DNA from 2 places in the Streptomyces purpurascens genome. Region 2 is predicted to be linked to the other one. Evidence: riboswitches for the same ligand, from Rfam matches in the RefSeq annotation. Region 2 holds a riboswitch; the other holds the start of a gene.
What was found. A riboswitch is a leader RNA that binds a small molecule or an ion and turns the genes downstream of it on or off. The one in region 2 is predicted to bind S-adenosylmethionine.

Region 1: it holds a riboswitch for S-adenosylmethionine, as region 2 does, so the genes downstream of both, thrC (threonine synthase) here and OHU35_RS11630 (aminotransferase class V-fold PLP-dependent enzyme) in region 2, are expected to answer to the same signal.

The regions. Positions count from the first base shown of each region.
Region 1 is NZ_CP108341.1:4,234,556-4,250,374, forward strand. Features, by position in the region: gene OHU35_RS19160 (Uma2 family endonuclease) at 1-834, shown strand, start outside; gene OHU35_RS19165 (hypothetical protein) at 848-1,417, shown strand; gene OHU35_RS19170 (carboxylesterase/lipase family protein) at 1,419-2,975, opposite strand; gene OHU35_RS19175 (NADH:flavin oxidoreductase) at 3,065-4,186, opposite strand; gene groL (chaperonin GroEL) at 4,377-6,002, opposite strand; gene OHU35_RS19185 (cold-shock protein) at 6,539-6,742, opposite strand; gene OHU35_RS19190 (ubiquitin-like small modifier protein 1) at 7,191-7,466, opposite strand; gene thrC (threonine synthase) at 7,595-8,881, opposite strand; SAM riboswitch class I at 8,900-9,056, opposite strand; gene OHU35_RS19200 (glucosyl-3-phosphoglycerate synthase) at 9,212-10,156, shown strand; gene OHU35_RS19205 (trehalose-6-phosphate synthase) at 10,230-11,618, shown strand; gene otsB (trehalose-phosphatase) at 11,625-12,476, shown strand; gene OHU35_RS19215 (DUF3263 domain-containing protein) at 12,547-12,792, opposite strand; gene OHU35_RS19220 (ABC transporter substrate-binding protein) at 12,826-14,079, opposite strand; gene OHU35_RS19225 (ROK family protein) at 14,213-15,154, shown strand; gene nagA (N-acetylglucosamine-6-phosphate deacetylase) at 15,154-15,819, shown strand, end outside.
Region 2 is NZ_CP108341.1:2,527,720-2,543,538, forward strand. Features, by position in the region: gene OHU35_RS11570 (hypothetical protein) at 1-852, opposite strand, end outside; gene OHU35_RS11575 (NlpC/P60 family protein) at 886-1,899, opposite strand; gene OHU35_RS11580 (C40 family peptidase) at 2,102-3,142, opposite strand; gene OHU35_RS11585 (NYN domain-containing protein) at 3,391-4,740, opposite strand; gene OHU35_RS11590 (hypothetical protein) at 4,778-5,017, opposite strand; gene OHU35_RS11595 (rhomboid family intramembrane serine protease) at 5,177-5,929, shown strand; gene OHU35_RS11600 (Lrp/AsnC family transcriptional regulator) at 5,926-6,207, shown strand; gene OHU35_RS11605 (small secreted hydrophilic protein) at 6,311-6,637, shown strand; gene OHU35_RS11610 (ATP-binding protein) at 6,567-8,078, shown strand; gene OHU35_RS11615 (response regulator transcription factor) at 8,075-8,734, shown strand; gene OHU35_RS11620 (SLC13 family permease) at 8,871-10,286, shown strand; gene OHU35_RS11625 (glycerate kinase) at 10,296-11,489, shown strand; gene OHU35_RS11630 (aminotransferase class V-fold PLP-dependent enzyme) at 11,444-12,811, opposite strand; SAM riboswitch class IV at 12,946-13,062, opposite strand; gene trpD (anthranilate phosphoribosyltransferase) at 13,137-14,201, opposite strand; gene OHU35_RS11640 (cytochrome bc complex cytochrome b subunit) at 14,327-15,819, opposite strand, start outside.

The DNA of each region.
Region 1 (15,819 bases), 1.7 Mb from region 2:
CCCGCACAACCCCCTGCACCCCTTTCCGCCCCCACGGTCCAGGCCCACGCGGCCGGTATCCGCGCCCTCGATGTCCCAACGACGACAAGAGAAGGCATACGCATGACGGCTCCTACGGTGCGACGTCACTCCCCCAGGGCACGATGGAAGGGAGGAGGCACCATGACCCCTGGTACCGCTGACCGCCCGCTGATGCCCATCGAGGACTTCGAGGGTCTTGCCGACGCGGCCCCGGACCACGTGCGGCTCGAGTACGTCGACGGGCGCGTCCGCACGAAGGACCCGCTCAGCGTCGAGGACTTCGAAGAGCTGGAACGCCGGGCCCCGGAGACCGTGCGGCTTGAGTACATCAACGGAAAACTAGAGGTCAAGGCCATGCCAGACGGCAACCACAGCGAGATTCACATGTGGCTGCTCGAGCAGTGCCTGCACCATCGGCCCGACCTGCGGCTCCATCACGAGCGTGGAGTCCGGACCGAGGCCTACCGCAAAGGCCGTGCCCGGGCCGACGGGGCTCTCGTACGACGGGGGCACTTCAAAGGGCACGGCGAGTGGTCCGCCGCCAACGGCGTCCTCATGGTCGTCGAGATCACCTCCCACGACCGTGACACCAACCAGCGGGACCGCATCGACAAGCCCGTCGGATACGCGGCAGTGGACATCCCCGTCTACCTGCTCATCGACCGCGACCACAACACGGTCGTCGTGTACAGCGAGCCCGAGGACGGCCGGTACCAGCAAAAAACGTCGCACTCCTGGGGCACCCCGGTCGAGCTGCCCGAGCCTCTCGGCTTCACGCTGGACACCGAAGAACTCAAGGACTACGCCGACTGAGGACAATGGGCGTATGAACCACGCCCAGCTGACCGCCCTAGGCCGTGCCCTCCGAGTCCTCGGCGAGCATGGCGAGGCCCTCACCTCCGACACCCCGGACGCCAAGCTGCACGAGGTCAAGGCCGACCTGAAGCGCGCGCTGGACCTGCTGGACGAGAGCGTCACGGGCGCCGCGCCCAGCACGCGCTGCCCCGAGCATCCGAACGGCCCCGTCGACAAGAACGCCCCCGACCTGTGCCTGCTGTGCGAGACCCGGCGCAGGACGGCCCGCCGGAACGAGTTCAACGGGCCCGCGCCGCAGCAGCCGCAGACCGACCCCGTCCAGTCCCGCTACGGCGTGAGCGGCGACCGCCCCCAGCCCCAGCAGCGCTGGCTGCCGGAGCTGTGGACCGGCCAGACGTGGCAGCTGTGCGGCACCCCGCGACGGGACCGCCGCGAGGCCGAGCTGTTCATCGCCGCCCAGCGCAAGGCTCCCCGGGCGGCCATGGCGTACCGGCTGGTGCACGAGTTCACCGACTACGAGGTGCTGCGGGTGTGGGGCACGCCGGTCAAGGTCGACATCGAGCCGATGGGCAACCTGTAGTTCACAGCAGGGGCAGGGCGGGGAAGCCGTAGCCCTCCCACAGGCGCCGCGACGTCTCCTCCGGGTAGGCGCCGACCACCGGCTCCGCGTCCAGCACCTGCACCAGCCGCCGCTCGTCGTCGTACGCCGGCCAGCCCGGGCGCCCCGACCGCGCGAAGGCCGTCCAGGACGAGCGGAAACGGGACGACAGCGCCACGGCCTCCTCGGACGGCTCCGCGCCCGCGAACAGCAGGGCCCCGAGATCCGCCCCGAACGTGCCGAACAACAGCGGAATGTCCAGGCCGTGACAGGCGCCGAGCGCACCGCCATTGCCCGGGGCCGCCCAGGTCAGTTCATAGACGTGCGCACTGCCACCGCCCGCCCGCTGCGCCTCGGCCAGGTGCAGGGAGGGCATGTTGAACAGCCAGTCCGTCTGGACGCGTTCGTAGAGCTCACTCGGTGAGGCGTCGGGGAAGGCCGCGCGGTAGGCCTGCTCCCCGTCCGGGCCCGGGGCGAACAGGCGCAGGGCCGAGGTCGCCTGCTCGTCGGTGATCTGGCCCAGTCGGCCCGACATGGCGATGAAGAGGCGGAACTCGTCGCGGTTGTGGCCGACGAGCAGGTCGACGTCCTTCGCCGAACCGGCCGCCAGCGCCTGCCAGGGCGTGGTCGGCAGGACCTCGCCGTCGACCACCGGGGAGAAGGGCGTGACCGTGGGCGCCGCCTGGCCCCAGCGGTCGACGTACTGGAGCATCTTGGCGCTCAGCGTCTCGCCCGCCGACGTCAGCCGGTGCGGAGCGATCGTAGAGAGGTCGGCGACCGTGGGGCGCAGCCCCAGCTCGGCGGCCAGGGCGAGACCGATGTCACGGGCCAGCGCGTCGGAGAAGAACGTCCCCGGCACGCTCTGCGCGATCGCCCGCCGGAAGAGACCCGCTGCGCGCGGCATGGAGAGCAGCGAGGCGACCGAGCCCGCACCCGCCGACTCTCCGAAGACCGTGACCTGGTCCGGGTCGCCACCGAACGCCTCGATGTTGTCCCGCACCCACTCCAGCGCGGCGACCTGGTCGAGCAGACCGCGGTTGGCGGGCGCGCCCTCGATGGACGCGAAACCCTCCATGCCCAGGCGGTAGTTGAGGGAGACGACCACGAGGTCACCCTCGGTCGCGATGTGCCGGGCGTCGTAGCCGGGGCTGCCGGTGTGGCCGAGCTTGTAGGCACCGCCGTAGATCCACACCATCACCGGGCGGCGGGCCGCCGGGTCGGGTTCCGGGGTCCAGACGTTGACCGTGAGCCAGTCGTCGCCCTCGGGTACGTCGAGCAGGCCCGGGCCGCCCAGGCTGCCGACGTCCTGCGGGGGCGGCGGGCCGAAGGCGTGGGCGTCGCGTATGCCGTCCCAGGCGTGGGCGGGGCGCGGTGCCTGGAAGCGGGCCTCGCCCACCGGGGGCGCGGCGAAGGGGATGCCGCGGAAGACGGCGAGTCCCTCCTCCGTTCGGCCGCGTACCGCACCGGCGGTCGTACGGACCACCGGTGCGGGCTCATCCGAAGGGCCACCCTCCGCCGGGCGGGACTCGGTCGTCGTCATCTGGATCTCCTCACGAAATGGCAGGTGAACAGGCGCTCAGTCAGTGTCCTTGACTGACGCAAGCAGATCCAGAGCCTCAGGCGACGAGGTCAGCTGAGGGTCTTCAGCGCCGCCGGGTCGTACGGGGCCGTGTCCTCGAAGCGGCCGGCCAGGACCTTGGCCGCCCACTGCGGGTCCTGGAGCAGCGCGCGGCCGACGGCGACCATGTCGAACTCGTCGCGCTCGAAGCGGTCCAGGAGGTTGTCGAGGTCGTTGACCTCGGCGCCCTGGCCCTGGAAGGACTTGAGGAAGTCGACGCCGTTCAGGCCGACCGAGCCGACGGTGATGGCGGGCTTGCCGGTGAGCTTCTTCGTCCAGCCGGCCAGGTTGAGGTCGGAGTCCTCGAACTCGGGCACCCAGTAGCGGCGGGTGGAGGCGTGGAAGGCGTCGACACCGGCGGCCGCGAGCGGCGTCAGGATGGCCTCCAGCTCCTCGGGCGTCTCGGCGAGGCGGGCGTCGTAGGCCTCCTGCTTCCACTGCGAGTAGCGGAAGATGACGGGGAAGTCGGCGGACACGGTCTCGCGGACCGCCGCGACGATCTCCTCCGAGAGCTTGGCGCGGGCGACCCGGTCGCCGCCGTAGGCGTCGGTGCGGCGGTTGGTGCCCTCCCAGAGGAACTGGTCGAGCAGGTAGCCGTGGGCGCCGTGGATCTCCACGCCGTCGAAGCCGATGCGCTCGGCGGCGGCCGCGGCCTCGGCGAACGCGCCGATGACGGCGTCGATGTCGGCCTGGGTCATGGCCTTGCCGGTGGGCTCCGTGGCGCCGATGCGCAGACCGGAGGGGCCGACGGCCGGGGCGTTGGCGACCGGCGGCTCACCCTGGTTGCGGACCATGCCGATGTGCCAGAGCTGCGGGACGATCGTGCCGCCCGCGGCGTGCACCGCCTCGGCGACCTTCGCCCAGCCCGCGAGCTGCTCCTCGCCGTGGAACCGCGGCACGCTGTCGCTCTGCCCGGCCGACTCGTGCCCGACGTAGGTGCCCTCGGTGACGATCAGGCCGACTCCGGCGGCGGCACGGCGGGAGTAGTAGGAGACGACGTCCTCGGTGGGGACACCGCCCGGGGAGAACATGCGGGTCATCGGCGCCATCGCGATGCGGTTCGGGACGGTCAGGCCGTTGAGCGTGACGGGCCGGGACAGGATTTCGGCGGCGCGGGAGGCGGCGACGGTCACTCAGGGGCTCCTTCGGATACCGGACAGTATGTGCATACGCATAGGACGTACGCTTCAACCATCCGGCCCGCCCATGCCATCCCGCCCGCACTGTGACCCCGCACACGCCCGAGGGCGGCACCCCCTGTCGGAACAGGGAGTGCCGCCCTCGGCAAGACCGTTGATCAACCCGGGGAATCCCAGGGGTCGATCAGAAGTCCATGTCACCGCCCGGCATGCCGCCGCCGGCCGGGGCAGCGCCCGCCTTCTCCGGCTTGTCGGCGATGACGGCCTCGGTGGTGAGGAACAGCGCGGCGATGGAGGCGGCGTTCTGCAGCGCGGAACGGGTCACCTTCGCCGGGTCGATGATGCCCTCGGCGATCATGTCGACGTACTCACCGGTCGCGGCGTTCAGGCCGTGGCCGACCTGGAGGTTGCGGACCTTCTCCACGACGACGCCGCCCTCGAGACCACCGTTGACGGCGATCTGCTTCAGCGGGGCCTCCAGCGCGAGCTTCACGGCGTTGGCGCCGGTCGCCTCGTCACCCTCGAGCTCCAGCTTCTCGAACACCTGGGAGGCCTGCAGCAGGGCCACGCCACCACCGGCGACGATGCCCTCCTCGACGGCCGCCTTCGCGTTGCGAACGGCGTCCTCGATGCGGTGCTTGCGCTCCTTGAGCTCCACCTCGGTGGCGGCACCGGCCTTGATGACGGCCACGCCGCCGGCGAGCTTCGCCAGGCGCTCCTGCAGCTTCTCGCGGTCGTAGTCCGAGTCGCTGTTCTCGATCTCGGCGCGGATCTGGTTGACGCGACCCTGGACCTGGTCGGCCGAGCCGGCACCGTCGACGATGGTGGTCTCGTCCTTGGTGATGACCACCTTGCGGGCCTTGCCCAGCAGGTCGACCGTGGCGTTCTCCAGCTTGAGGCCGACCTCCTCGGAGATCACCTCGCCGCCGGTGAGGATGCCGATGTCCTGCAGCATCGCCTTGCGGCGGTCACCGAAGCCCGGGGCCTTGACGGCGACGGACTTGAAGGTGCCACGGATCTTGTTGACGACCAGGGTCGACAGGGCCTCGCCCTCGACGTCCTCGGCGATGATCAGCAGCGGCTTGCCCGACTGCATGACCTTCTCCAGGAGCGGGAGCAGGTCCTTGACGTTGGAGATCTTGGAGTTCGCGATCAGGATGTACGGGTCGTCGAGGACGGCCTCCATACGCTCCATGTCGGTCGCGAAGTACGCCGAGATGTAGCCCTTGTCGAAGCGCATACCCTCGGTGAGCTCCAGCTCCAGACCGAAGGTCTGGGACTCCTCGACGGTGATGACGCCTTCCTTGCCGACCTTGTCCATGGCCTCGGCGATGAGCTCGCCGATCTGGGTGTCGGCGGCGGAGATGGAGGCCGTGGAAGCGATCTGCTCCTTGGTCTCGACATCCTTCGCCTGCTCCAGCAGGGCGGCGGAGACGGCCTCGACGGCACGCTCGATGCCGCGCTTCAGGGCCATCGGGTTGGCGCCGGCGGCTACGTTGCGCAGGCCCTCCTTGACCAGGGCCTGGGCGAGAACGGTCGCGGTGGTCGTACCGTCACCGGCGACGTCGTCCGTCTTCTTGGCGACTTCCTTGACCAGCTCGGCGCCGATCTTCTCGTACGGGTCCTCGAGTTCGATCTCCTTGGCGATGGAGACACCATCGTTGGTGATCGTGGGGGCGCCCCACTTCTTCTCGAGGACGACGTTGCGGCCCTTGGGGCCGAGCGTCACCTTGACGGCGTCCGCGAGCTGGTTCATGCCGCGCTCGAGGCCGCGCCGCGCCTCCTCGTCGAACGCGATGATCTTGGCCATGTGAAGTGGTCCCTCCAGGACTGGGGGTGATTACTTCGGACCGCGCCCGCGCCCGCGACGGACGGCTCGCCAGCCTCGTGGTTCCTTCCCCACCCGGCCTGCGGGCCTCACCGACCCGGTCCTTACGTTGTCACTCTCACCTTCAGAGTGCTAACGCAATGATTAGCACTCGGCCTAGGCGAGTGCAAGCGCCTCTCGGGATACGGAGGCGCACTCAGCCCCCGGCGAACGGGGCGCGCCCGGCTCGTCCGCAGGCCGCGGACAGCGCCGCGGCGGATCGCCCGAGGCCGGGAAACGCCTGGGCCCACGGCCCGCGGCGGCGGCCGAGCGGCCGACGCGAGCGGGTCCGGAGCGCGAAGTCGCCGCCCCCGCACCGGGGTGGGCATCGGGGCACCCTCGGGCGCGGCGGACTTCTACGAGCCCCCCGCCGACCCTTCGCCCCGGCCGGCCGCCGGACAGGCCGAAGGGCCCGCACCCCGGGGGGTACGGGCCCTTCAGAGAAGACCTGCCGCTTGCGGTTTGTCGTGGTCGCGCGTTCAGGCAGCGACGCGAACCATGTCGGCCTGTGGACCCTTCTGACCCTGCGAGATCTCGAACTCGACCCGCTGACCCTCTTCAAGGGTGCGGTAGCCGTCCATCTGAATCGCGCTGTAGTGGACGAAAACATCCGCACCACCGTCGACCGCGATGAAGCCGTACCCCTTCTCCGCGTTGAACCACTTGACGGTGCCCTGAGCCATGCCTAACTCCCCTATTACTGGCCCTTGCACAGACCCGCACTTCGCGGATCCGGGTCAGACCTCACCCCCCACGGATTGGGGGCGTGCGCCGGAACGCGTCGACCGCGGCCGAATGTATCTGTCCAACTGCCCTCTGCAACAGGTCAATCGGACGAGAATTCTGGACGCGCAGGATCCGGAATGTGGGGAGAATTCGCCTGACTTCAGGGCAAGTCGGGCCACGCAAAGGGAACAAAAGCCACGAAAGACGCACACACTTTGGCTACATCTTGTCGGGCGCGCGGCAGGAATTCAGGGTGCCCGATCAGGGGATCGGGATCGCGTTCCCCAACTGTACCGCGCTCAACCACACAGAATTGCCCCCTCCGTTTCTCTCACGGAGGGGGCAATTCGATGGACTCTCAGTGACGGCCGTTACCGATGGTAATAATCAAGCCGGTCGACCGGTTCAGCCACCGGCGACGGCCGGAATGATCGACACACCGGCACCGTCCGGCGTCGCCGTCTCAAGACCCTGCTCGAAGCGCACGTCGTCGTCATTGACGTACACGTTGACGAACCGGCGCAGCTTGCCCTGGTCGTCCAGCACCCGGGCGGCGATCCCGGTGTGGTTCTTCTCCAGATCGGAGATGACCTCCCCGAGGGTCGCCCCCTCGGCAGCCACCTCGGCCTGGCCGCCGGTGTAGGTACGCAGGATGGTGGGGATTCGAACGGTGACGCTCATCGGAATATGACCTCCGGTTTTGATTGAAGCTACGGCTGGGGCGCGCCCTCAGGGGCGCGGGGCTGTGCCGATCTGCGGCTCCGCCGCGTGGGCGCGACCAGCCCCCACCGGCCCGCAGCAGGCAACGGTCAGACGAGTCCGGCGTCCCGGAACGAATCCAGGTTGGGCCGGATGGTCGCGGTCAGCCCGGTACCGGCCACCGCATCCAGCGTCTTCAGCCCATCGCCCGTGTTCAGCACGACCGTGGTCTTGGCAGGGTCGAGAAGCCCGTTCTCCAGCAGCTTCTTCGCCACCCCCACCGTCACCCCACCGGCGGTCTCCGCGAACACACCCTCGGTCTTCGCGAGCAGCTTGATCGCCTCGACGACCTGCTCGTCGTTCACGTCCTCCACCGCACCGCCCGTACGACGCGCGATGTCGAGCACGTACGGACCGTCCGCCGGGTTGCCGATCGCCAGCGACTTGGCGATGGTGTCCGGCTTCTGGGGGCGTACGACGTCGTGGCCGGCCTTGTACGCCGTCGACACCGGCGAGCAGCCCTCGGCCTGCGCGCCGAAGATCTTGTACGGCTTGTCCTCGACCAGACCGAGCTTGATCAGCTCCTGCAGACCCTTGTCGATCTTCGTGAGCTGCGAGCCGGAGGCGATCGGCACCACGAGCTGGTCCGGCAGCTGCCAGCCGAGCTGCTCACAGATCTCGTACGCCAGCGTCTTGGAGCCCTCGGCGTAGTACGGCCGCAGGTTGACGTTGACGAAGCCCCAGCCCTCGCCGGCCGGGTCGCCGATCAGCTCGGAGCAGAAGCGGTTCACGTCGTCGTAGTTGCCCTCGATGCCGACGAGCTCGCCGCCGTAGATCGCGGCCATGACGACCTTGCCCTGCTCCAGGTCGTGCGGGATGAACACGCAGGAGCGGAAGCCGGCGCGGGCCGCGGCGGCACCCACCGCACCGGCGAGGTTGCCGGTGGAGGAGCAGGACAGGGTGGTGAAGCCGAAGGCGCGGGCGGCCTCAAGGGCCTGGGCGACGACGCGGTCCTTGAAGGAGTGCGTCGGGTTGCCGGAGTCGTCCTTGGCGAAGAGCTTGCCGGCGTCGACGCCGAGCTCACGGGCCAGGTTGTCGGCCTTGACGAGCTTGGTCCAGCCGGGGTTGATGTTCGGCTTCTCCGCCACGTCGGCCGGGACCGGCAGCAGCGGGGCGTAGCGCCAGATGTTCGCGGGACCCGCTTCGATGCGCTTGCGGAGCTCTTCGGTGTCGTAGGCCGAGAAGTCGTAGGCGATCTCCAGCGGGCCGAAACACTCCTGGCACGCGAAGACCGGTCCGAGGGGGACGCGGTGACCGCACTCGCGGCAGCTCAGGGCGGCGGCGGGGCCGAGGTCTACGGTGGATTCGGTGGTGCTTGCAACAGTCTGCGCAGCCATGTGAGGCGAGGCCCTTTCTCCTCATCTTCCTCACGACGCATCTCGCCGTGAGACGGATTTGGCACCTTCCCGAGCCGGGAGCCTCGCGCGTGTGGTCGACAGTGACCTACGAGAACCGACTGGAGGGTTGCCGGGACTTCAACGGGCCGTTTCCCTCTGTCCCTCTGGATGAGCTGTATTCGGTTGTCGACGTGGGTTGACCCCGGACATGCGATGGTCACCCGCGTTGTTCAAGACTGTAACCGACGACCAGGACAGTTGAGATAGTCGTCCGAACCGCGAGATGGCTCACAGTCCGTCCCGCCGAGAGCACGCAGAGGAGCCGCCACGGTGCTGGAAGAAGTCGAGCGCTGGCTGAGCACCCGTTCCTGGTCCGCGACCGATCGCCCCCTCCACCAGATACTCGCCGCCAAGCAGCGCACGGGCCAGACGGTCAGTGTCGTGCTGCCCGCGCTCAACGAAGAGGAGACGGTCGGCGACATCGCCGCCGTCATCCGCCACGACCTGATGCGGCAGGTGCCGCTCGTCGACGAGCTCGTCGTCGTCGACTCCGGCTCGACCGACCGTACGTCGGAGGTGGCCGCGGCCGCGGGCGCGACGGTGGTGCACCGGGACGCGATACTCCCGCGGCTGCCCGCGGTGCCCGGCAAGGGCGAGGTGCTGTGGCGCTCGCTGCTCGCCACCCGCGGGGACATCGTCTGCTTCGTCGACGCGGACCTGAGGGACTTCTCGTCCGACTTCGTCTCCGGGATCGTGGGCCCGCTGCTCACCGAGCCGGGCGTGGACCTGGTGAAGGCCATGTACGACCGTCCGCTCGGCGCCGCCGCCGGGCAGGGCGGCCGGGTCACCGAGCTGATGGCACGCCCGCTGCTCAACATGCACTGGCCGCAGCTGGCCGGCTTCGTGCAGCCGCTCGGCGGCGAGTACGCGGCCCGCCGCTCGCTGCTTGAGCAGCTGCCGTTCCCCGTCGGGTACGGCGTCGAGCTGGGCATGCTGGTCGACGCCCTGCACCTGGCGGGCCTGGACGCCCTCGCCCAGGTCGACGTCGGGGTGCGCAAGCACCGGCACCAGGACGGGCAGGCTCTGGGCCGGATGGCCGCCGCGATCTACCGCACGGCCCAGCTGCGGCTGGCCCGCGGGCATCTGATCCGGCCGTCCCTGACGCAGTTCGAGCGGGGCGGGGACGGCTTCGAACCGCGGACGTACTCCGTGGACACCGAGGAGCGTCCGCCGATGGTGGAGATCGCCGAGTACCAGGCGCGGAAGGCCGCCTGACCGGGGCTGTTTTCGGCCGGGTACGGCAGGTCCGTACGTTTGAGCGTTTCCGGGCCGGGCTAGGTTGAGGGCTATGGCTTCAACGTTCGGTGCTGCACAGGTGCTGGTGGCCTCCAACCGCGGCCCGGTCTCGTACACGGTGGGCGAGGACGGTTCGCTGAACGCCAAACGGGGCGGCGGCGGGCTGGTCTCGGGGCTCTCCGCGATCGGCTCGGACGCGGACGCGCTCTGGGTCTGCTCGGCGCTGTCCGACGGCGACCGCGAGGCGGTCCGGCGCGGTGTCGGCGAGGACGGCGTACGGATGCTGGACATCCCGGCCGACGTGCACGCCGACGCGTACAACGGCGTCGCCAACTCGGTCCTGTGGTTCGTCCACCACATGCTCTACCAGACTCCCCTGGAGCCGGTCTTCGACGCGGAGTTCCGGCGGCAGTGGACGTCGTACGAGACGTACAACCGGGCGTTCGCTCGGGCGCTGGCCGAGGAGGCGGCGCAGGGTGCGGCCGTGGTCGTGCAGGACTACCACCTGACGCTGGTGCCGGGCATGCTCCGCGAGCTGCGGCCGGATCTGAGGATCGGGCACTTCTCGCACACGCCGTGGGCGCCGCCCGAGTACTTCCACATGCTGCCGGACGACGTGGCCGGGCAGGTGCTGCGCGGCATGCTGGGCGCGGACCGGCTGGGCTTCCTCACGCAGCGCTGGGCGGACGCGTTCGTCGCGTGTGCCGAGCGGTTCGCCGACGGGCTCGGGGGCACGCGGGTCGGCGTGCACGGGCTGGGGGCCGACGCGGACTTCCTGCGCAAGCGGGCGCACGAGCCGGACGTCGAGGAGCGGATGGCCGCGCTGCGGGAGCAGATCGGCGAGGGCCGCCGCACCATCGTCCGGGTCGACCGCACCGAGCTGTCGAAGAACATCGTGCGCGGCCTGCTGGCCTACCGCACGCTCCTCGACTCCCACCCCGAGTGGCGCGAGCGCGTCGTGCACGTCGCCTTCGCCTACCCCTCGCGGCAGGACCTCGCCGTGTACCGCGACTACACGGCCGAGGTGCAGCGGGTCTCGGAGGAGATCAACGCCGAGTACGGGACCCCGGGGTGGACCCCGGTCGTACTGAACCTCAAGGACGACTTCGCCCGCTCCCTGGCCGCGTACCGGCTCGCCGACGTGGCGCTCGTCAACCCCATCCGCGACGGCATGAACCTCGTCGCCAAGGAGGTCCCGGTCGTCTCCGACGCGGGCTGCGCGCTGGTGCTGTCGCGGGAGGCCGGGGCGTACGAGGAGCTGGGCGAGGACGCGATCACCGTGAACCCGTACGACGTGACCGGCACGGCGGCCGCCCTGCACGAGGCGCTGTCGATGCGCCCGGAGGAACGCGCCGAGCGCGGCAAACGGCTGGCCGCGGCGGCGACCGCGCTGCCGCCTGCGCAGTGGTTCCTGGACCAGCTCGACGCGTTGAGGGGCTGAGCGGTGATGAGCCCGGAGGCATTGCCGACACCCGTCACCAAGGCCGGGCAGGAGGGTCTCGACGCCCTCCTCGCGCGGCCCTCCGAGGCGCTGATCGGGCTGGACTTCGACGGGACGCTCGCGCCGATCGTGGCCGATCCGGAGCTGGCCAGGGCCCATCCGGAGGCGCTGGCGGCGCTGGCGGCGCTCGCGCCGAAGGTGGCCGCCGTGGCGGTGATCACCGGCCGCCCGGCCGAGGTCGCGGTCCGCAACGGCGGCTTCGCGGACGTACCCGGTCTCGAACACCTCGTCGTCCTCGGGCACTACGGTGCCGAGCGGTGGGACGCCCGCAGCGGCGAGATCAGCGCCCCCGCCCCGCATCCCGGAGTCGCGGGTGTCCGCGGGGAGCTGCCCGAACTCCTCGAACGGCTCGGGGCGTCGCAGGGGACCTGGATCGAGGAGAAGGGCCGGGCCGTGGCCGTGCACACGCGCCGGGCCGCCGACCCGCAGGCCACCCTGGACCTGCTGCGCGAGCCGCTCACCGGCCTGGCCGGCCGCCACGGCCTGATCGTGGAGCCCGGCCGGCTGGTCCTCGAACTGCGCCCGCCCGGCATGGACAAGGGCGTCGCCCTCACCGAGTTCGCCCGGGAGATCGGCGCCGGTTCCGTCCTCTACGGCGGTGACGACCTGGGCGACCTGCCCGCCTACTCCGCCGTGGACCGCCTCCGCGCGGACGGCACCCCGGGCCTGCTGGTCTGCAGCGGCAGCGACGAGGTGACGGAACTCCGGGACCGGGCGGACCTGGTGGTGGACGGCCCGGAGGGCGTCGTACACCTGCTGGGCGCACTGGCGGACCGCCTCGGCAGAGGCGCCCCCTAGGGGCGCGGGGAACTGCGCGACCAGCCACGGACGCACCCGCACCCCGCCACGGCCGGACACCCCACGAACCTCAGCGTTCCGCCCGCCGCCGTTCCCGAACCCGCCGCAGCCGATTCACCGTCACCGGGTCGTGGGCGAGAGCCCTGGGGTCGTCCAGCAAGGCATTGAGAAGCTGGAAGTAGCGCACAGGGGCGAGCCCCAGCTCCTCCCGCACGGCCCGTTCCTTCGCGCCGGGCCCGGAAAAGCTCCGGCGTTCGAGCGCGAGAATGTCCCGCTCCCGGCGCCCGAGCCCCTGCTCACCCGTGTCCTCGTCCATGCCCGGCACCGTAGCGCCCGCCACCGACAGCGCCTACTCCGCGTTCTCCGCCCGGGACGCCTCCGCCTGGAGCTGGCCCAGGACGGCCGAGGGGCTGCCGCCGGGGGCGACGGCCTTGCCGATGCGCTGCTTGATCTCGGCGCTGACGTCGGCCCACGAGGTCTTGCCGACCGGGTAGAGCTCGGAGGTCAGCAGCTCCTCCAGGAACGGCCTGAGGTGCCGGTCCTGGTCGGAGACGGACATGGTCCCGGACGCGGAGGTGGTGACCGGCAGCAGGTCGTACTCGCGGGAGAAGGCCAGCACGTTCTTCTCGCTGTAGACGAAGTCGAGGAAGTCGCCGACCTGGTCGCGGTGGCCGTTCTTGCGGAAGGCCGTCATCCAGTCGGCGACACCGAGCGTGGACTTGCTCGTGCCTTCCTTACCCGGCGTCGGCACCATGCCGTACTTGACGCCCTTCTTCGCGGCGATGTTCATCAGCGACGGGTGCCCGTTGACCATGCCGACCTCGCCCTTGGCGAAGGCGGCGAACGCGTCGGCCCGGTTGAGTTCCCCGGGCGCGACGGGCCCGGTCAGACCCTTGCCGACCAGGTCGTCCTTCAGCCAGGAGAAGGTGTCTACGTTCTCCGGGGCGTCGATGCCGTAGCTGTCGACGGTGTCGGTGTAGCCGCCCCCGCCGCTGAGCATCCACTGCATGGTCTCGGCCGGCGCCTCCTCCGGGCCGAGGGGCAGCGCGTACGGGTAGGTCACGCCCTCCGCCTTGAGCGCCTCGGCGTCGTCGGCCAGGTCGTCCCAGGTCTTGGGCGGGGTGATGCCGGCCTCGGAGAAGAGGGTCTTGTTGTAGAAGAGCACGCGCGTGGAGGAGGCGAACGGCATGCCGTACTGCACGCCCTTCACCTGCCCCGCGGAGGCCAGCTGCCCGACGAAGTCGGCCTGCACGGGTATGGAGAGCAGCTCGTCGGCCTTGTAGAGCTGGTTCTGGGCCGCGTAACCGGCGTACGAGCCGATCTGCGCCATGTCCGGCGGGTCACCGGCGGCGACCATCTCCCTGACCTTGCGGTCGACGTCGTTCCAGGAGTAGACGCTGACGTCGATCTTGATGCCGGGGTGGTCGGCCTCGTACTCCTCGACGAGCTTGTCCCAGTACTTCTGGGAGCTGTTGGCGTTGCTGTCGCCGTAGTCGGCGGCGACCAGCTTCAGGGTCACGTCGCCCGAGCCGCCCGTCACACCGCAGCCGCCGAGGACCGCCGTCATGCCCAGTGCGGACACCGCCGCGATCGTTCCTGCCATCCGCCGCCGCTGCACCGCTGCACTTCCCCAACCCTGGCGTCACCGCCACCGAAAACTTTCGATATTCGGAATAAGGTCTACACCACGTGAGTGGACTAGACCTCTTGCGGGTCCCCGGGTCACACTGTGTTCCGTGAGACATGTCATCGCCCTGGACGTGGGCGGCACCGGAATGAAGGCCGCCCTGGCCGGGCCCGGGGGCGAGGTGCTGCACCGGGCCCGGCGGGCCACCGGCCGCGACCAGGGTCCGGACGCCGTCGTCGCGGGCATCCTCGACTTCGCCACCGAGCTGCGCGCCTACGGCGCCGAGCACTTCGGCATGCCCGCGGCCGCCGCCGGCGTGGCCGTCCCCGGCATCGTCGACGAGGCGGAGGGCGTCGCCGTCTACTCCGCGAACCTCGGCTGGCGCGACGTCCCCCTGCGCGACGCGCTCGCGGCACGGCTGGACGTCCCGGTCGCCCTGGGCCACGACGTACGCACCGGCGCCCTCGCCGAGGGCCGGGTCGGCGCGGGCCGCGGCGCCGACCGGTTCCTGTTCGTGGCGCTGGGCACCGGCATCGCCGGCGGCATCGGCGTCGAGGGCCGGGTCGAGTCGGGCGCGCACGGCTTCGCGGGCGAGATCGGCCACATCGTCGTACGGCCCGGAGGGGCCCCCTGCCCGTGCGGGCAGCGCGGCTGCCTGGAGCGCTTCGCCTCGGCGGCGGCCGTGAGCGAGGCCTGGGCCGCGGCCTCGGGCGACCCGGACGCGGACGCGGCCGACTGCGCGAAGGCCGTCGAATCCGGCGACCCGAAGGCCCGGGCGGTCTGGCAGGACGCCATCGACGCCCTCGCCGACGGCCTGGTCACGGCCCTGACCTTGCTGGATCCACGCACTTTGATCATCGGTGGTGGCCTGGCGGAAGCGGGGGAAACCCTCTTCACACCCCTGCGGGAAGCGATCCGTAGCCGCATCACCTTCCAGAAACAGCCGTCGATCGTCCCCGCGGCCCTGGGTGACGCGGCCGGTTGTCTGGGCGCGGGCCTGCTCGCCTGGGATCTCCTCGACCGGACCGACCGTATGGAGGTAACGCCCTGATGACCGATGCCCCAGGGGCGCGGGGAACTGCGCGACCAGCCACGCACCACCCGCACTCCGCACCATCGGGAACCCTCACGGTCCTCACCGGCGCGACCGTGGTCCTCCCCACGGAGACGGTCACAAACGGCCGGGTCGTCATCAACGGCACCCGCATCGCCGCCACAGCCCCGGAAAACGCCCAGGTCATCGACGTAACCGGTCACTACGTGATCCCCGGCTTCGTCGACCTCCACAACCACGGCGGCGGCGGAGCCTCCTTCACCTCCGGCTCGGCCGAGGACATCCTCAAGGGCATCCACACCCACCGCCTGCACGGCACGACCACCCTGGTCGCCTCCACCGTCACCGGCGACATGGACTTCCTCTCCCGACGCGCCGGCCTGCTCAGCGAACTCGCCGAACAGGGCGAGATCGCCGGCGTCCACTTCGAGGGCCCGTTCATCTCCCCCTGCCGCAAGGGCGCCCACGCCGAGGGCCTCCTGCGCGACCCGCACCCCGCGGACGTCCGCAAGCTGATCGACGCGGCCCGGGGCCAGGCGAAGATGGTCACCCTGGCCACCGAACTCCCCGGCGGCCTGGACTCCGTACGCCTCCTGGCCGAACAGGGCGTGATCGCGGCGATCGGCCACACGGACGCGACCTACGAACAGACCATCGAGGCC
Region 2 (15,819 bases):
GTAGCCGACCCAGTCGGCGTACCCCTCGGACAGCCAGAGGGGTGTGGCGGCACCGGTGTGGGCGCGGGTGGCGACATGGGTGGTCTCGTGGGTGACGACGACCTGCTCGCCGAGGCCGCCGAGGAGCGCGAAGGCGTCCGGGTTGACGATGATCCGGTCCGCCGGTGCCCGGGCCGGAGCGCCCGTCTCCCCGGTGGTGACCGCCGCGATCCCCCGATAGGAGGAGGCGGGCGAGCCGAGCAGCCCCGCCATCCCCTCCAGGGACTTCGGCACGAGCACGACGACGTGCCGGGACCAGTCCGTGCCCCACGCCTCGGACACGGCGGGCACCGCTCGGTCGGCCAGGTCCGCGAAGTCGCGCAGCGACCGGCCGGACTGCCCGACGCCGAGGACGAGGCTGCGGGCGCCCCGGACGGCCTGCACCGCCCCCTGGTCCCACAGTTGCTGCGCTGACTTCCTCGCGGGCCGGTCGGCGTCCACGGACCACCGCCCGTCCGCGTCCCGGCTCAGCCGCAGGGTGCGGCCCGCGGTCACCGGCGCCCGGTCGTACCCGGCGACGCGGTAGCGCAGTTCGGCGTCGGCGGTGGCGGTGTCACCGGTGCGGCGCAGCTCGGTCACGCGGTACGACCAGGCGGCCAGGGGCACCGCGCGCAGGCGGGCGAAATCCACCCCCGTGCCCGTCCGTTCGTAGGCCCGCGCGTCGCGGTCGAGGACGGCCGCGGCCCGCCGGTCCAGGAGCCGCTGGACGTCGGCCGTGGCACTGTCGGCGGCGGACCGCCCGCCGCACCCGACCAGGGCGACGAGCAGCACGACGAGCGCCACCACCGCGGACCCCGACCTTCGACCAGCCACGTTCCCGATCGTACGGGCGCCGGGCCGCGCCGGTCAGACCCTGGTGACCGAGGAGACGGGCATCATCCCGACCGGGTCGTAGCGCACGGGTGCGCCGGGGTAGGGCGCGTGGATGACCTGGCCGTTGCCCATGTACATCCCGACATGGCTGGCGTCGTCCCGGTAGACGACCAGGTCACCGGGGCGCGCCTCGGACAGCGGGACCTGCCGGCCGGCGTACCGCTGGGCCTGTGAGGTGCGCGGCAGGGACACGCCGGCCTGCGCGTACGACCACTGCGTCAGGCCCGAACAGTCGAAGCCGGAGGGGCCGTTGGCGCCCCAGACGTAGGGCCTGCCGACCACGCTGCGGGCGGCGGCGACGGCGGCCGCCCCGCGTCCCGAGGCCGGGGTGGCGTTCCCGAGGTAGGGCAGGTCGCCGCGGCCGGAGCGGGAGGCCCGCTCGTAGGCGGCGCGCTCGGCCTCCGGCAGGGAGTTGAGCAGCCGCCGGGCCGTGGCGAGCTTCCGCTCGACGGACTTCTTGTGGACGGCGACCGTCTTGCGGCTCTTCTCCAGTTCGCGGAGCTTCCCGGCGGCCTCCTCGCGGTCCTGGGCGAGTTCGCGCATGGCGTCCTGGAGGTCCTTCAGCTCACCGGCCTGGTGGGCGGTGACGCGGTCCAGCCGGGCGGCCCTGTCGAGGTAGTCCTCCGGGTCGTCGGAGAACAGCAGGGCGAGGGACGGGTCGAGTCCCCCCGAGCGGTACTGGGCGCCGGCCAGCGAACCGAGCGCATCCCGCATGGAGTTGATGCGCTGCTGCTGCCGGGCGATCCGGTCCCGGGCGGTACCGGCCTCCTCGCGCAGCTCGTCGGCGCGCTCGTCGGCCTTGTTGTAGGCCTCGGTGGCCTTCTCGGCCTGCTCGTAGAGGCGGTCCACCTCGGCCCGGGTGTCGTCGTACGGTGCGGACGCGGCCGGTACCGCGCACAGGGCGGTGGCCGCGACGGACAGGAAACCGACCGCGGCACCGGCGCCCCGGTCGAACCCGGACGGTGCAAGTCGGCGATGGGACCCCACGGGAAGCCGCTCTCCTTCCGCTGACGGACTTGGAAACGCGGCAGACAGTAGCCCCGGGACGGGAGGCAGCCAACGACCATCCGTGGGTACGCGGCACGACGCCCCGCCGCTGACGCAGGTCACCGGCGGGGCGTGGGCTTACTCGAGACTGTGGTGATTCCCCCGAACGGCGGACACGGTGTCCTCGGGAGGGGGCCGTTCGTCAGACGCGGACGCCGAACATGAACGGGCCGCCGATGGTGTCCATCGACTCGTAGCGGACGACCGTTCCGGTGCGCGGGGCGTGGATGATCTGCCCGTTGCCGGCGTAGAGGCCGACGTGGTGCAGGTCGTTGAAGAAGAAGACCAGGTCGCCGACCTTGAGCTGGCTGACCGAGGAGATCCTGGTGCCGATCTGGGACTGCGCCTCGGAGGTACGCGGGATCTGGATGCCGGCCGCCGCGTAGGCCCGGGAGGTGAGGCCGGAGCAGTCGTAGGAGCTCGTGCCGGTGGCGCCGTAGACGTAGGGCTTGCCGAGCTGGCTCTGGGCGAAGGCGTAGGCCGCGGCGGCCCGGCCCGAGCCGGGCGGGACGTTGCCGGTGAGGGCGTCGCGCTCGCTGTCCCGGCTGGCGCGGTCCTGCTGGGCGGCGAGCGCCTGCTTCTCGGCGGCGGTGAGGCTGTTGAGCAGCTTCTGCGCGGAGCCGAGCTTGCCCTGGACTTCCTTCTTCTTCTTGCCGAGTTCGGTGCGGGTGGAGGCGAGGTCCTTGAGCTTCTCGGAGGCCTCGGCGCGCTCCTGGGCGAGTTCGCGCTGCTTCTCCTGGACCTTCTTCAGCGCCTCGACCTGCTGGCTGCTCAACTGGTCGAGCGTGGAGGCCTTGTCGAGGTAGTCGTCCGGGTTCGAGGAGAGGAAGAGCTGGACCGAGGGGTCGATGGAGCCGGTGCGGTACTGCGACGCGGCCGCGAGGCCCAGGCTGTCGCGCAGCTCGTTGAGCTCCTCCTGGCCGCGGGCGACGTTGTCCTGGATGGTGGAGATCTCCTTCTGGAGCTTCTCCTGCTTCTCCTTGGCCCCGTTGTACTTCTCGGTGGCCTGCTCCGCCTCTTCGTAGAGCTTGTCGACCTTCGCCTTGACCTCGTCCTTGCTCGGCTTCTCGCTGGGGGCCGCGTTGGCGGCCTGCGAGCTGAAAGCGACGGCAGCGGCGGCGGCGGTGGTCAGCACGGTCACACGTGCGCGGCTCGGCTGCTTCGGACGACGGTGGGACGCCACGGGTGAAAAGCTCCTTCTGCCCCCTCCGCCGTCTCTCCCGATGAGCGATCACCCGAGCGGAGGTTTCGGAGCCTGACCCTAGTGACCTTCCTGTGATCAGTTCAAATCCTCAGATGAAAAATTGCGTCACAGTGAGCCAACTTTTCCCCTGGACTCACAGGCGGTGAGACTCACTTGACTTAACGTGGCCCACAGGTCTCACCAATTCGGGCATCACGCCCGGACGTTACGCATCGCCCTTACGGCGCCTAGGCCCGCGAAAGGCGCTTGAGGAGCATCGCCGAGGCCACGGGCCGGGCGCCGGCCCGGGCCACCCCGTCGGCGACCTCCCGGTCGGTGGACGCCACGATGACCGGCCTTCCGGGTGGTTCGGCGCGCACAAGTTGACGGATGAGCTCGTCGGCGGTGACGCCCGGCTTCGAGAACAGCACCCGTACCCCGCGCGGCGGCGCCAGCAGGACCGGCGCGGCCAGTTCGGCCCCGTCGAAGACGCACGTCACCTCGGCGCCGCTCTGCGCCGCCAGTTGCGAGAGCTGCCCCAGCAGCCTGAGGCGCTGCTTCTCCAGCGGCATCTGCGGATAGCCGGTCTTGGTGACGTTGTAGCCGTCGACGACCAGATGGGCCTGCGGCAGCGCCAGCAGCTGGTCGAGGACCTGCGGATCGTCCTCGGAGAGCGCGCGGGCGGCGATGTCCTTCGGGCTCATCCGGCCCGGTTCGACGGCGTCCACGGTCTCGGCGGGCCGCACCGACACCGGCGGCAGGGCCAGTTCACGCCGGAGCCCCTGGGTGGCGTCCAGCAGGGTGTCCAGCAGCAGCCGCACCCGCATGTCCTCGACGCTGCGGCCCTCGCGGGCCGCCCGGCGCGTGGCCTCCAGGGCCGCCTCGGTCTCCCCCAGCCGGGCCTTGAGCCGCCGGGTCTCGCTCTCGGCGGCGGACACCTGGGCGTGCCCCTCGGCGCGGACGGCCTCCATCTCGCCGTGCGCCTTGCGCAGGGCGGCCTCGCCGCGCTTGACGTCACTGAGGGCGGCGCGGAGCTTGCGGTGCAGCGACTCGGATTCCCTCTTGGCCGATTCCAGCTCCGTGCGCAGCCGCTCGGTCTCGGCCCTGGTGTGGTCACGGGCCCGGGCCAGCTCGGCGCGCAGCCGCTCCAGCTCGGCCCGGCTCTCCTCGTCGGCGCGCTCGGCGTCGGCCCGCTGGGCCTCCTCGCCGGCGGCGGTCACCAGCTTCACCCAGTCGGTCGGCCGCAGTACGTAGGCCGCGGCCGCCACGTCGAGCGGGTCCGCGGCCGGGGGCGGGGAGCCTGAGTCGAGGGCGCCGGCGAGTTCCGGCTGGGCCTCTCTGAGCTTCTCCCCGATGCGCTGCCGGAAGAGCGGGTCGGTCTCCAGCGCGGAGGCCATGGCGTTGCCGGCGAACTTGGCCCTGCGGTTCGGGGCGAACCGGGCGTACTGCCTGAGCTGTGCGGGCAGCTCGCCGACCGTCAGCGATCCAAAGCCGTCGGAGACGATCTGGACGACCTTGCGTCGCACGCCGTCGGGCAGCGGACGGTCGAGCACCTCGGCGGCGCCGTCGCCCGGCCCCCCGCCTGTGGTCTCCGCCATCCGTCACACCCCAATGCCTGTGCGGGGCCCGCTCCCGTCAGGAGCCGGCGCCCGGCCTGTCCACGAGTTCCACCTGGTCCACCGCGTTGCACCAGCGGCAGCGCACCGACTCGATGGTCTCACTGAGCACCTCGCGCTCCTCGACCTTCGCCTCTCCGGCAAGGTCGAGGTGGACGTACTCGACGACCTTCGACGAGCGGGTCACGTCGAAGCGCGTGAGGTTGCCGCAGAGGGTGCAGCGCCACCGCGTCTCGGCGGTCGGCAGGGGAACCGTCATCGTGGCCTGTTCTCTTTCCTTCTAGTGTCCGTGACGCCACCGGCTTCCCCGGTGCGTGTGGCTCGTAACCCTACGGCCTGCTGGGTCCTCGTCGCCTGCGTGTCCACGGCGGCGAGGCGGTCTGTGCGGTTGCGTCCGGTTACGTCATGCTCTGTATCCATGATCAGCAAGTGGAGCGCGTCGATCGGCCGGGTGAGCGGATCGATCAGGGGGTCGTCGTCGCCGGTGACGTACGCACTGATCGCCCTGTGCTGCACGGTCTTCCTGGCCGGGCCCGCCTCGGGCATCGGCCCGGCGTACGGCTCGGGCGACGATCTGCTCGCCGCGCAGCGGGCCTACTTCCGGCACTGGGGCGTGATCCCCGCAGAACTGTTCGAGGGATCCCCCGGGTCGGCGCTCACCCCGGCGACAGCGCTCTTCGTCCACGGCACCTGGGTGCACCTGCTCGGCAACATGCTCTTCCTCTACGTCTTCGGGGCGATGACCGAGGAACGGATGGGGCGGGTGCAGTTCACCCTGTTCTACGTCGGCTGCGGCTACCTGGCCCTGCTCGGGTACGCCGTCGCCAACGCGGACTCCGAGCAGCCCCTGGTCGGTGCCTCCGGGGCGATCTCGGCGGTCCTCGGCGCGTTCCTGTACCTGTTCCCCCGTGCCCGGGTGACCAGTCTCCTGCCGTTCCTCTTCTTCCTGCCGGTGCGCTTCCCGGCCTGGGTCGTGCTGCCGTTCTGGGCGGCACTGCAGTGGCTGGCGGCGGGGCGGGCCTCGGACGGGCCCGGGGTGGCCTACCTCGCCCACCTGATCGGCTTCGGTCTGGGCTTCTGCTACGCCTCGGTCCGCTACGGCCGTCCCACCGGCCCCACTAGAGTGAAGACCGCCCCTGCTCCGGCCCCCGAGGGAGAGAACCAGCCGTGATCACCGCGATCGTCCTCATCAAGACCAGCGTGGACCGGATCCCCGAGATCGCGGAGTCGATCGCGGCGCTGGACAGCGTCAGCGAGGTCTTCTCCGTCACCGGCACCTACGACCTCATCGCTATGGTCCGGGTGAAGCAGCACGAGGACCTCGCCGAGGTCATCCCCGGCCGGATCAGCAAGATCCCCGGCGTGGAGGGCACGGACACGCACGTGGCGTTCCGTACGTACTCGCAGCACGACCTGGAGGCGGCGTTCTCCATCGGGCTGGACAACTGAGGACCGGTTCCGGACACGGCACGCCGGACCCGGGATTCCGGATGAAGAGTTCTTCATCCGCGCTTCATCCCGCTCCCCGGGTTCCGTCCGCAGGATCGGGCACATGGTTTTCTCTCGCCGGATGGCGGCCCTGTCCGCCGTCGTGCTGATCCCGCTGGGCATCGCCGCGACCAGCTACGCCCTCGCGGACAGTCCCCAGTCGCCCAAGGTCCCCTCCCAGCAGGTGGAGCTGGACAACCGCTCGCCCACGCCCACCTCCACGCTCACGCCCGCCTCGAAGCCCACGCCGCCCGCCGCCACGCCGGGCGACGAGGTCGTCTCGCGGCCCCCGGTGACCGACAGCTCAGCGAGTGACGACGATGACGACGACCGCGGCCAGGGCAACGGAGACGACGGACCGGGCGACGACGGACCCGGCTCCGACAACTGACCCCGGCCGGCGGCGCGTCTCCGCCCGGGTCCGCATCCTGCTCTGGCTGCTGCTCGTGATGGCGGTCGCGCTCGCCTCGGTGGCCATGACCACCCGCTCCTTCCTGCTGCGGGACGTCGACAACCGGATCAACCGCCTGCTCACCCAGGAGACCGGCGAGTTCGCCAACTTCGAGGAACGGGGCGGGGATCCGCAGACCGGCCGCCCGTTCACCGACGCGAACCGGCTGCTGACGGTGTTCCTGGAACGGCAGTACCCCGACGCGGACGAGGAGCTGATCGGCCTGGTCGGCCGGGCGGGGAGCGGCCCCCGGCAGATCCGCCAGCAGCACGACCTGCCCGTCGCCCTGCCCCTGCACCGGGATCCCGGCGCCAAGCGCGCCGTCTTCGACTCGCCCGACTCCTCCGGGGTGCTCCGGCGGCCTCAGGGCGAGATCCGCTGGGCCAAGGTCACCGTGGCCCGGCAGGGCCGGGCGCCGGACGCCGCGTTCGTCGTCGCCTTCCACCCGGAACGCGAGCGGGCCCGGGTGAACGACATGTTCCGCACGCTGCTCGTCATCTCCGGGGTCGCCCTGCTGCTGACCGTCGGCATCGCCTGGGCGGTCGCCGGGCGGATCCTCAAACCGGTGCGGGTGGTGCGCACCGCGGCGGCCCAGCTCACCGAGCAGGGCCTCACCCGGCGGATCCCGGTGCACGGCAACGACGACATAGCCGCTCTCGCCGAGACGTTCAACGGCATGCTCGACCGGCTGGAGCGGGCCTTCGCCGCCCAGCGCGAGTTCGTCGACGACGCGGGGCACGAACTGCGTACGCCCATCACCATCGTGCGCGGCCATCTGGAGCTGATGGGCGACGACCCGGCCGAACGCGAGGAGACGGTCCGGCTGGTCACCGACGAGCTGGACCGGATGAGCCGCATCGTCGAGGACCTGCTGCTGCTCGCCAAGGCCGAACGCCCCGACTTCGTCACCCCAGAGCCGGTCCAGGTCGCCGAACTCACCGCCGACGTCTACGTCAAGGCCCGCACCCTGGGCGAACGCGACTGGCGGCTCGACGGGGTCGCCGACCTGGAGGCCGAGCTGGATCCGCAGCGGATCACCCAGGCGATGGTGCAGCTCGCGCAGAACGCCGTGCAGCACACCACGACCGGCCAGACCATCCGCATCGGCTCCCGCACCGACGGCCCGGACCTGGAGCTGTACGTCGCCGACTCCGGGCCCGGTGTGCAGCCCCAGGACGCCGAGGTGATCTTCGAACGCTTCCGGCGCGGCACGGCCCGCCGCGGCACCCGGGGCTCCGGCGCCGGACTCGGGCTGTCCATCGTCAAGGCGATCGCCGAGGGCCACCGGGGCCGGGTGCGGCTCTACGGCACGCCCGGTGGCGGCGCCGGCTTCGCCCTCGTTCTGCACGCACCCCGGGCACCGGAAGGGGACTCCCCGTGAACCGCATCCTCATCGTCGAGGACGAGGAGCGCATCGCCTCCTTCGTGGAGAAGGGCCTGCGCTCCAACGGCTTCACCACGACCGTCGTCACCGACGGCGACGCGGGCTACGAGTACGCCCTGACCGGCGGCTTCGACCTCGTCGTCCTGGACATCGGGCTGCCCGGCCGGGACGGCTTCACGATCCTGCGCGAGCTGCGCGAGGCGCGGGTGTCGGTGCCGGTGATCGTGCTGACCGCGCGGGACTCCGTACGGGACACGGTGGCCGGCCTGGAGGGCGGCGCCGACGACTGGATGACCAAGCCGTTCCGCTTCGAGGAGCTGCTCGCCCGGGTACGGCTGAGGCTCCGTACGGCGGCGCGGGCGCCGGAGGTGACGGTGCTTCGGTCGGGCTCCCTGAGCCTCGATCTCCGTACCAGGCGTGCGCGGTCCGGGGAGCGGACGGTTGACCTGACGGCTCGTGAGTTCGTGTTGCTGGAGCTGTTCCTGCGGCATCCGGGGCAGGTGCTGTCCCGGGAGCAGATCCTGTCGCATGTGTGGGGATACGACTTCGATCCGGGGTCCAACATCGTGGACGTGTACGTGCGGACGCTGCGGAAGAAGCTGGGGGCGGAGCGGGTGGAGACGGTGCGGGGGATGGGGTACCGGTTGCCGTAGTGCCGCGTGGGCGCCGTTGCCGGGTGCGGGTTCGCCGTGGTTGTTCGCGCGGTTCCCCGCGCCCCTGAGGGACATGTGAAAACTCCTTCATGCAAGGCTCATGGAGGGCTCACCGCTCTCGCCGACCGTTTGTGGCGTGACCCTGAATCCGCGCTCCACCACCGTCCTGTGCGTGGCGCTGTCGTTGTGCGCGCTGCTCGCGATACCCACGAACTTCCCGGGACTCGGCGGCGACGCCCGTTTCACGCTCGCCGTGTTCGTGTTCGCGACCTGTGCCTGGATCGGGACGTCGATCGACGACACCTACATCGCGCTGGGCGCCGGGCTCGCGCTCACGGTGACCGGGGTGATCAGCAGCGACACCCTGTTCGGCACGCTCGGCGACGCCACGGTGTGGCTGCTGATCTGCGCGTTCGTGCTGGCGGCCGCGGTGAGCCGGACCGGGCTCGCGGGCCGGGCGGCGGTGTTCCTGGTCAGCGGGGCACGCACCGTACGGCAGCTCGTGCACCTGACGACGGCCGCCCTGGTCGTCACGGCGTTCGCGGTGCCCGCCACCTCGGGCCGGGCCGCGCTCGCGCTGCCGGTGTTCCTGGCCCTCGCGAAGGTCCTCGCCGACCGGAAGCGACTGGTCGTGATGCTGGCGCTGCTGTTTCCGACCGTGATCCTTCTGTCGGCGGTGGCGACTCTGATCGGTGCGGGTGCGCATCTGATCACCGTGTCGGTGCTGTGGGAGACGACCGGGCAGCACATCGGCTTCACGGAGTGGCTGCTGCTGGGTCTGCCGCTGGCCGTGGCCTCGTCCCATCTGGCCGCCGAGCTGGTGATGCTGACGACGACCCGGCGGGCCGACCGCCGCGGCCCGGTCAGCATCACCCCGGAGCAGATCCAGGAGCACAGCGAGCAGTCGGTGACCGGCCCCTGGAGCCAGGCCGAGAAGCGCTGCACCCTGCTCCTCGCCACGGTGGTGCTGCTGTGGTGCAGTGAGCCGCTGCACCGGGTGCCGCCCGCCCTGGTCGCGCTGATCGGCGCCGTCATCGCCTCCTCCCCCGCTCTCGGCACCGTCCGTCTGAAGGACGCGCTGAAGACCGTCCCCTGGTCGCTGCTGCTGTTCATGGCGGCGACGATGGCGATGGGCGTCGCGCTCGCCGACTCGGGAGCGGCGAAGTGGCTGGTCTCGGGGCTGCCGACGGGCCAGCACCCGGTGATGTTCCTGGCGATCGTGATCGCCGTCAGTACGGCGGCCCATCTGGTCCTGCAGTCCCGCTCGGCCCGTTCGTCGGTCCTGGTCCCGCTGGTCGTGGCCGCCGCGGTCGGCGTCGGCGTCAACCCGGTCGCGGCCGCGCTCGCCTCCACCGCCGCCGCGGGCTTCTGCCACACCCTGCCCGCCTCGGCCAAGCCGGTCACGCTCTTCGCGCAGATCCCCGGCACGCCCACCTACACCCCGCGCGACCTGCTGCGGCTGTCCGCGTTCCTGGCCCCGCTGACCGCCGCGCTCGTCCTGCTCTTCGCCGTCGCGGTGTGGCCGCTGCTCGGCGTGTCCGTCACCCGTTAAGGAGCCCTCATGCTGACCCGTGTCGTCGTAGCCCCCAGCGGTTTCAAGGAGTCCCTGTCTGCCGAGGCGGCGGCCGACGCCATCGCCGCGGGTGTCCGCCGTGTCCTGCCCGACGCCGAGATCGACCTGGTTCCGCTGGTGGACGGCGGCGAGGGCACGGCCGTCGCCCTGGCCGCCGCGACCGGCGGCCGGCTCGTCACCGTGCCCGCCACCGGCCCCGTCGGGGAGACCATCGGCGCCCACTTCGCCCTGCTGGGCTCAGGTGACACGGCGGTGGTGGAGATGGCGGCGGTCGCGGGCCTCTCCCTCGTCCCGCGCGACCTGCGCGACCCGGGCGCCACCACCACGTACGGTGTCGGCGAACTGATCCGCTCCGCGCTCGACCGGGGCGTCGGGCGGATCCTCGTCGGCTGCGGCGACTCGGGCACCTCGGACGGCGGCGCGGGCGCGCTCCAGGCGCTCGGGGCCCGGCTCCTGGACGAGGAGGGCCGGGAACTTCCGTACGGAGGAGCCGCGTTGGCGCGTCTGCACCGCATCGATCCGCGGGGCCTGGACACCCGCCTCGCGGACGTGGAGCTCCTCGTCGCCTGCAACCCCTACAACGTGCTGTGCGGCGAGCGGGGCGTCGCCCGGGTCTTCGGCCCGCAGAAGGGCGCGACGCCCGCCCAGGTCGAGGAACTGTCGGCCGGCCTGGAGAACTGGGCGTTCGTCCTCACCCGCGATGTCGCCGTCCCGGACACGAACCTCCGCCACGGTCCCGGAACCGGGGCCTCCGGCGGCCTGGGAGCCGGCCTCGCCGCCCTGGGCGCCCGGCTCCTCCCCCGCTTCGACGTGCTGCTGGACCATCTCGACCTGGACGCCCGGCTGGCCCGCGCCGACCTGGTCGTCACCGCCGAGGGCGCCCTGGACCACCAGACACCGCGCTGCAAGGTCCCGGCCGAGGTGGCCCGCCGGGCCAAGCTCCACGGCCGCCCGGTGCTGGCCCTGGCGGGCACGCTCGGCGAGGGCGCGCACGAGGTGCCGGGCGTGGACGCGTTCAGCGGCATCCTGCCGGCTCCTATGGCCCTGGCGGAGGCCCTGGTGCGGGCCTCCGAGCTCCTCACGGACGCGACCGAACGCGCCCTGGGAATGATCCTGCTGGGCGCCCGGCTACCGGCTCACGCGGAGGTGTCCGGGACGCAACGGCCGTCCTCCGTGCGGTAGTTCCACCGCGCGCCGTCCTGGACCAGCTCCTTGACGGCGTCGACGAACCGCTCGACGTGCTCGTCGGGCGTGCCCGCGCCGAAGCTCACCCGGATGGCGTTGAGGGACTTCTCTCCGGGAGCCGCCTCCGGTGCCCCGCACTCGCCCTGGGTCTGCGGGTCGCTGCCCAGCAGCGTCCGCAGGAGGGGGTGGGCGCAGAACAGCCCGTCCCGCACCCCGATGCCGTACTCGGCGGAGAGGGCGGCGGCGAAGTGGGAGCTGTTCCAGCCCTCGACGACGAAGGAGATGACGCCGACGCGCGGGGCGTCGTCACCGAAGAGGGAGAGGATCCGGACCTCCGGCACCTCGGCGAGGCCCGTACGCACCTTCTCGATCAGGTACTGCTCGCGCGCGACCAGGTTGTCGAACCCGGCCTCGGTGAGCGCCGCGCAGGCGGAGGCGATGGAGTAGGCGCCGATGACGTTCGGGGAGCCGGCCTCGTGACGGGCGGCACTGTCGTGCCACTCCACGTCGACGCCGCCGTCCGTACGCCGCGCCACCTTCCGCGAGGCACCGCCGCCCGCGAGGTAGGGGTCCGCCTCACGCAGCCAGTCGGCCCGGCCGGCCAGGACACCGGAGCCGAAGGGCGCGTACAGCTTGTGCCCGGAGAAGGCGACCCAGTCGACGTCGAGGTCCGCGACGGACACCGGGTGGTGCGGGGCCAGCTGGGCGGCGTCCAGCACGATCCGGGCGCCATGGGCGTGCGCGGCCGCCGCGAGCTCCCGTACGGGCCACAGCTCGCCGGTGACGTTCGAGGCACCGGTGACGCAGACGAGGGCCGGCCCGTAAGGCTCCCGGTCGGCGAGGGCGCGCTCCAGGGTCTCGACGGCCTGCCGCGGGCTGCTCGGGGCGTCGAGGTAGGTGACGCGCGCGTTCCGCCACGGCAGCAGGGAGGCGTGGTGCTCGGTCTCGAAGACGAAGACCTGGCAGTCGGCCGGGAGCGCGGCGGCGAGGAGGTTCAGGGAGTCGGTGGTGGACCGGGTGAACACCACCTGGTCGCCGTCCCGGCAGTCGAGGAACTCCGCGACGGTCCGCCGGGCGTTCTCGAAGAGGTCGGTCGACAGCTGGGACAGGTACCCGGCACCGCGGTGGACGCTGCCGTAGTACGGCGCGTAGGCGGCGACGTCGTCCCAGACGCGCTGGAGCGCCGGGGCGCTGGCGGCGTAGTCGAGCGCGGCGTAGGTGACCTCGCCCCCGGTCACGAGCGGCACGGTGACATCCCGGCCCAGAACGGGCAGCGAGGCACAAACGGACTGGTCGGCGGCAACAGCGGAGACGGACATGGGTGAACTCCCGTGAAGGCAGGTGGAATCCGCCCGCGAGCACATAGGGCTACAAGCGGGGGTGAAAGTGGAGAGGGATGCGGAGGCGGGGCTCTGCGGCCCTATCGCATTCGCTGGTTCACGAGAAACTCCTCGTCACGCGCTTGCCACAGACCTCGCTGCCTGCGGCCTGGTCTTCACCCGGGGCACCCCGCCACGGACGGAGGGTTGCCGGACAGTCGGCCGGGGCCTCATGACTGTCACTCATGACCTGGTCAGGAAAGTACGCGAAAAGATCGGCGTCCCGCAACCCGAGTCCGGATCGCGGGACGCCGTACGGGATCCGCTAGATGTTGCTCGCGGCCACCCAGCGCTCCAGGGTCCGCTTCGCCGCCCCCGAGTCGATCGACTCCGCCGCCTTCGCCATCCCGGCACGGATCTGGTCGGCCAGGGGTGCCGCCGTGGGCTCCAGCGCCACCAGCGCGGCCGCCGAGTTCAGCAGGACCGCGTCGCGGACCGGCCCGGTCTCGCCCTCCAGCAGGCGGCGGGCGACCTCGGCGTTGTAGGAGGCGTCCGCGCCGCGCAGGGCCTCCACGGGGACCAGTTCGAGGCCCACGTCGCGCGGGTCGAAGGCCTCCTCTCGCACCGTGCCGTCCCGGACGATCCACACCCGGGACGTGGCCGTGGTGGTCAGTTCGTCCAGGCCGTCGTCGCCCCGGAAGACCAGGGACGAGTTGCCGCGCTCGGCGAAGACGCCCGCGACGATCGGAGCCATGCGCGGGTCCGCCACACCGACGGCCTGGGACCGCACCCGGGCCGGGTTGGTCAGCGGGCCGAGCGCGTTGAACACCGTACGGATGCCCAGCTGGCCGCGTGCCGCGCCCGCGTGGCGCAGGGCCGGGTGGAACTTCACCGCGAAGCAGAAGGTGATCCCGGCCTCCTCGGCGACCTCCGCGACCCGGTGCAGCGGCAGCTCCAGATTGACCCCGAGCTTCTCCAGCACGTCGGAGGCCCCGGACGCCGAGGACGCGGCCCGGCTGCCGTGCTTGACGACCTTCGCGCCCGTGCCGGCGACGACGATCGAGGACATCGTGGAGATGTTGACCGTCTTGGCGCCGTCACCGCCCGTGCCGACGATGTCGACCGTCGCCCCGGGCACCTCGATCACGTTCGCGTGCTCGTACATCGTCCGGACGAGGCCTTTGATCTCCTCGACGGTCTCGCCCTTGGCCCGCAGGGCCACCACGAAGCCCGCGATCTGCGCCTCGGTCGCCTCGCCGCGCATGATCAGGTTCATCGCCCAGGCGGTGTCGTCCGCGCTCAGGTGCCTGCCGTCCAGCAGGCCGTTCAGCAGGGCGGGCCAGGAGCGGCCCGCCGCGGTGTCGCCTCCAGCGGGGGTCACAGCGCTCATCAGCCGCTCCTGGGTCGTCGTACGTCACGTAAAAGCAGTGGTCCCACCCTATCCAGCCCCGGGCACCACGAAGGGCCCCGTCCGAACACCGGACGAGGCCCTTCTGTGGCGTGGCGAAGCAGCGATCAGTGGTGGCCGTGGCCGCTCGTGATCTCCCGGTACTCCTCGGCGGTGGGCTTGGGGATCTGGGCCCCCTCGCCGTAGTAGGACTCGCTGAGCTTGGCGCGCAGCTTCTCGGAGCCCTTCACCTTGCGCTCGACACCGTTCTCGTCGGTCGTCGGACCGATCTCGGCCGGCTGGTACTGCTCGTGCGCGGTGAGCGTGTACATCTGCTCCTGGCTGAGCGGCTCGTGCACCTCGATGAACTCACCGTGCGGCAGGCGCTTGATGATGCCCGACTCGCGGCCGTGCAGCACCTTCTCCTTGTCCCGGCGCTGCAGGCCGAGGCAGATGCGCTTGGTGACGATGAACGCGATGACCGGTCCGAGGAAGAACCCGATGCGGACGAACCAGGTGACCGTGTTGATCGACAGATGGAAGTGCGTGGCGACGATGTCGTTGCCACCGCCGATCAGCATGATGATGTAGCCGGTGACCCAGGCGACACCGACACCCGTGCGGGTCGGGGCGTTGCGCGGCCGGTCCAGGATGTGGTGCTCGCGCTTGTCCCCGGTGACCCACGACTCGATGAACGGGTAGAGGGCGATGATCCCGAGGAAGACACCGAAGAGCACCAGCGGGATGAACACGCCCAGGACGAGCGTGTGGCCCCAGAAGTTGACCTCCCAGCCCGGCATCGCACGGATCAGACCCTCGGCGAAGCCCATGTACCAGTCGGGCTGGGCACCGGTCGACACCTGGTCGGGACGGTAGGGGCCCAGAACCCAGATCGGGTTGATCGTCGCGATGCCGGCGAGGGCCGCGATGACACCGAAGACCAGGAAGAAGAAGCCTCCGGCCTTGGCCATGTAGACCGGCAGCAGCGGCATGCCGACGACGTTCTTGTTGGTCCGTCCGGGACCCGCGAACTGGGTGTGCTTGTGGTAGAAGACCAGGATCAGGTGGCCGACCACGAGCCCGAGCATGATGCCCGGCAGCAGCAGGATGTGGATCGAGTAGAACCGGGCGACGAAGTCGGTGCCCGGGAACTCCCCGCCGAACAGGAACATCGAGATGTACGTGCCCACGATCGGCACGGACAGGATCGCGCCCTGCGTGAAGCGGACACCGGTGCCGGACAGCAGGTCGTCCGGGAGCGAGTAGCCGGTGAAACCGGTGAACATGCCCAGGACGAACAGCAGGAAGCCGAACATCCAGTTGATCTCACGCGGCTTGCGGAACGCGCCGGTGAAGAAGACGCGCATCATGTGCACGAACATGCCGGCGAGGAAGATGATCGCCGCCCAGTGGTGGATCTGCCGGATCAGCAGACCGCCGCGGACGTCGAAGCTGATGTCCAGGGTGGAGGCGAACGCCTCCGACATCAGCTGCCCCTGGAGCGGGACGTAACTGCCGTGGTACTCCACCTCGTTCATCGACGGGTGGAAGAACAGCGTCAGATACACACCCGTGAGGATGATGATGATGAAGCTGTAGAGGCAGATCTCACCCAGCATGA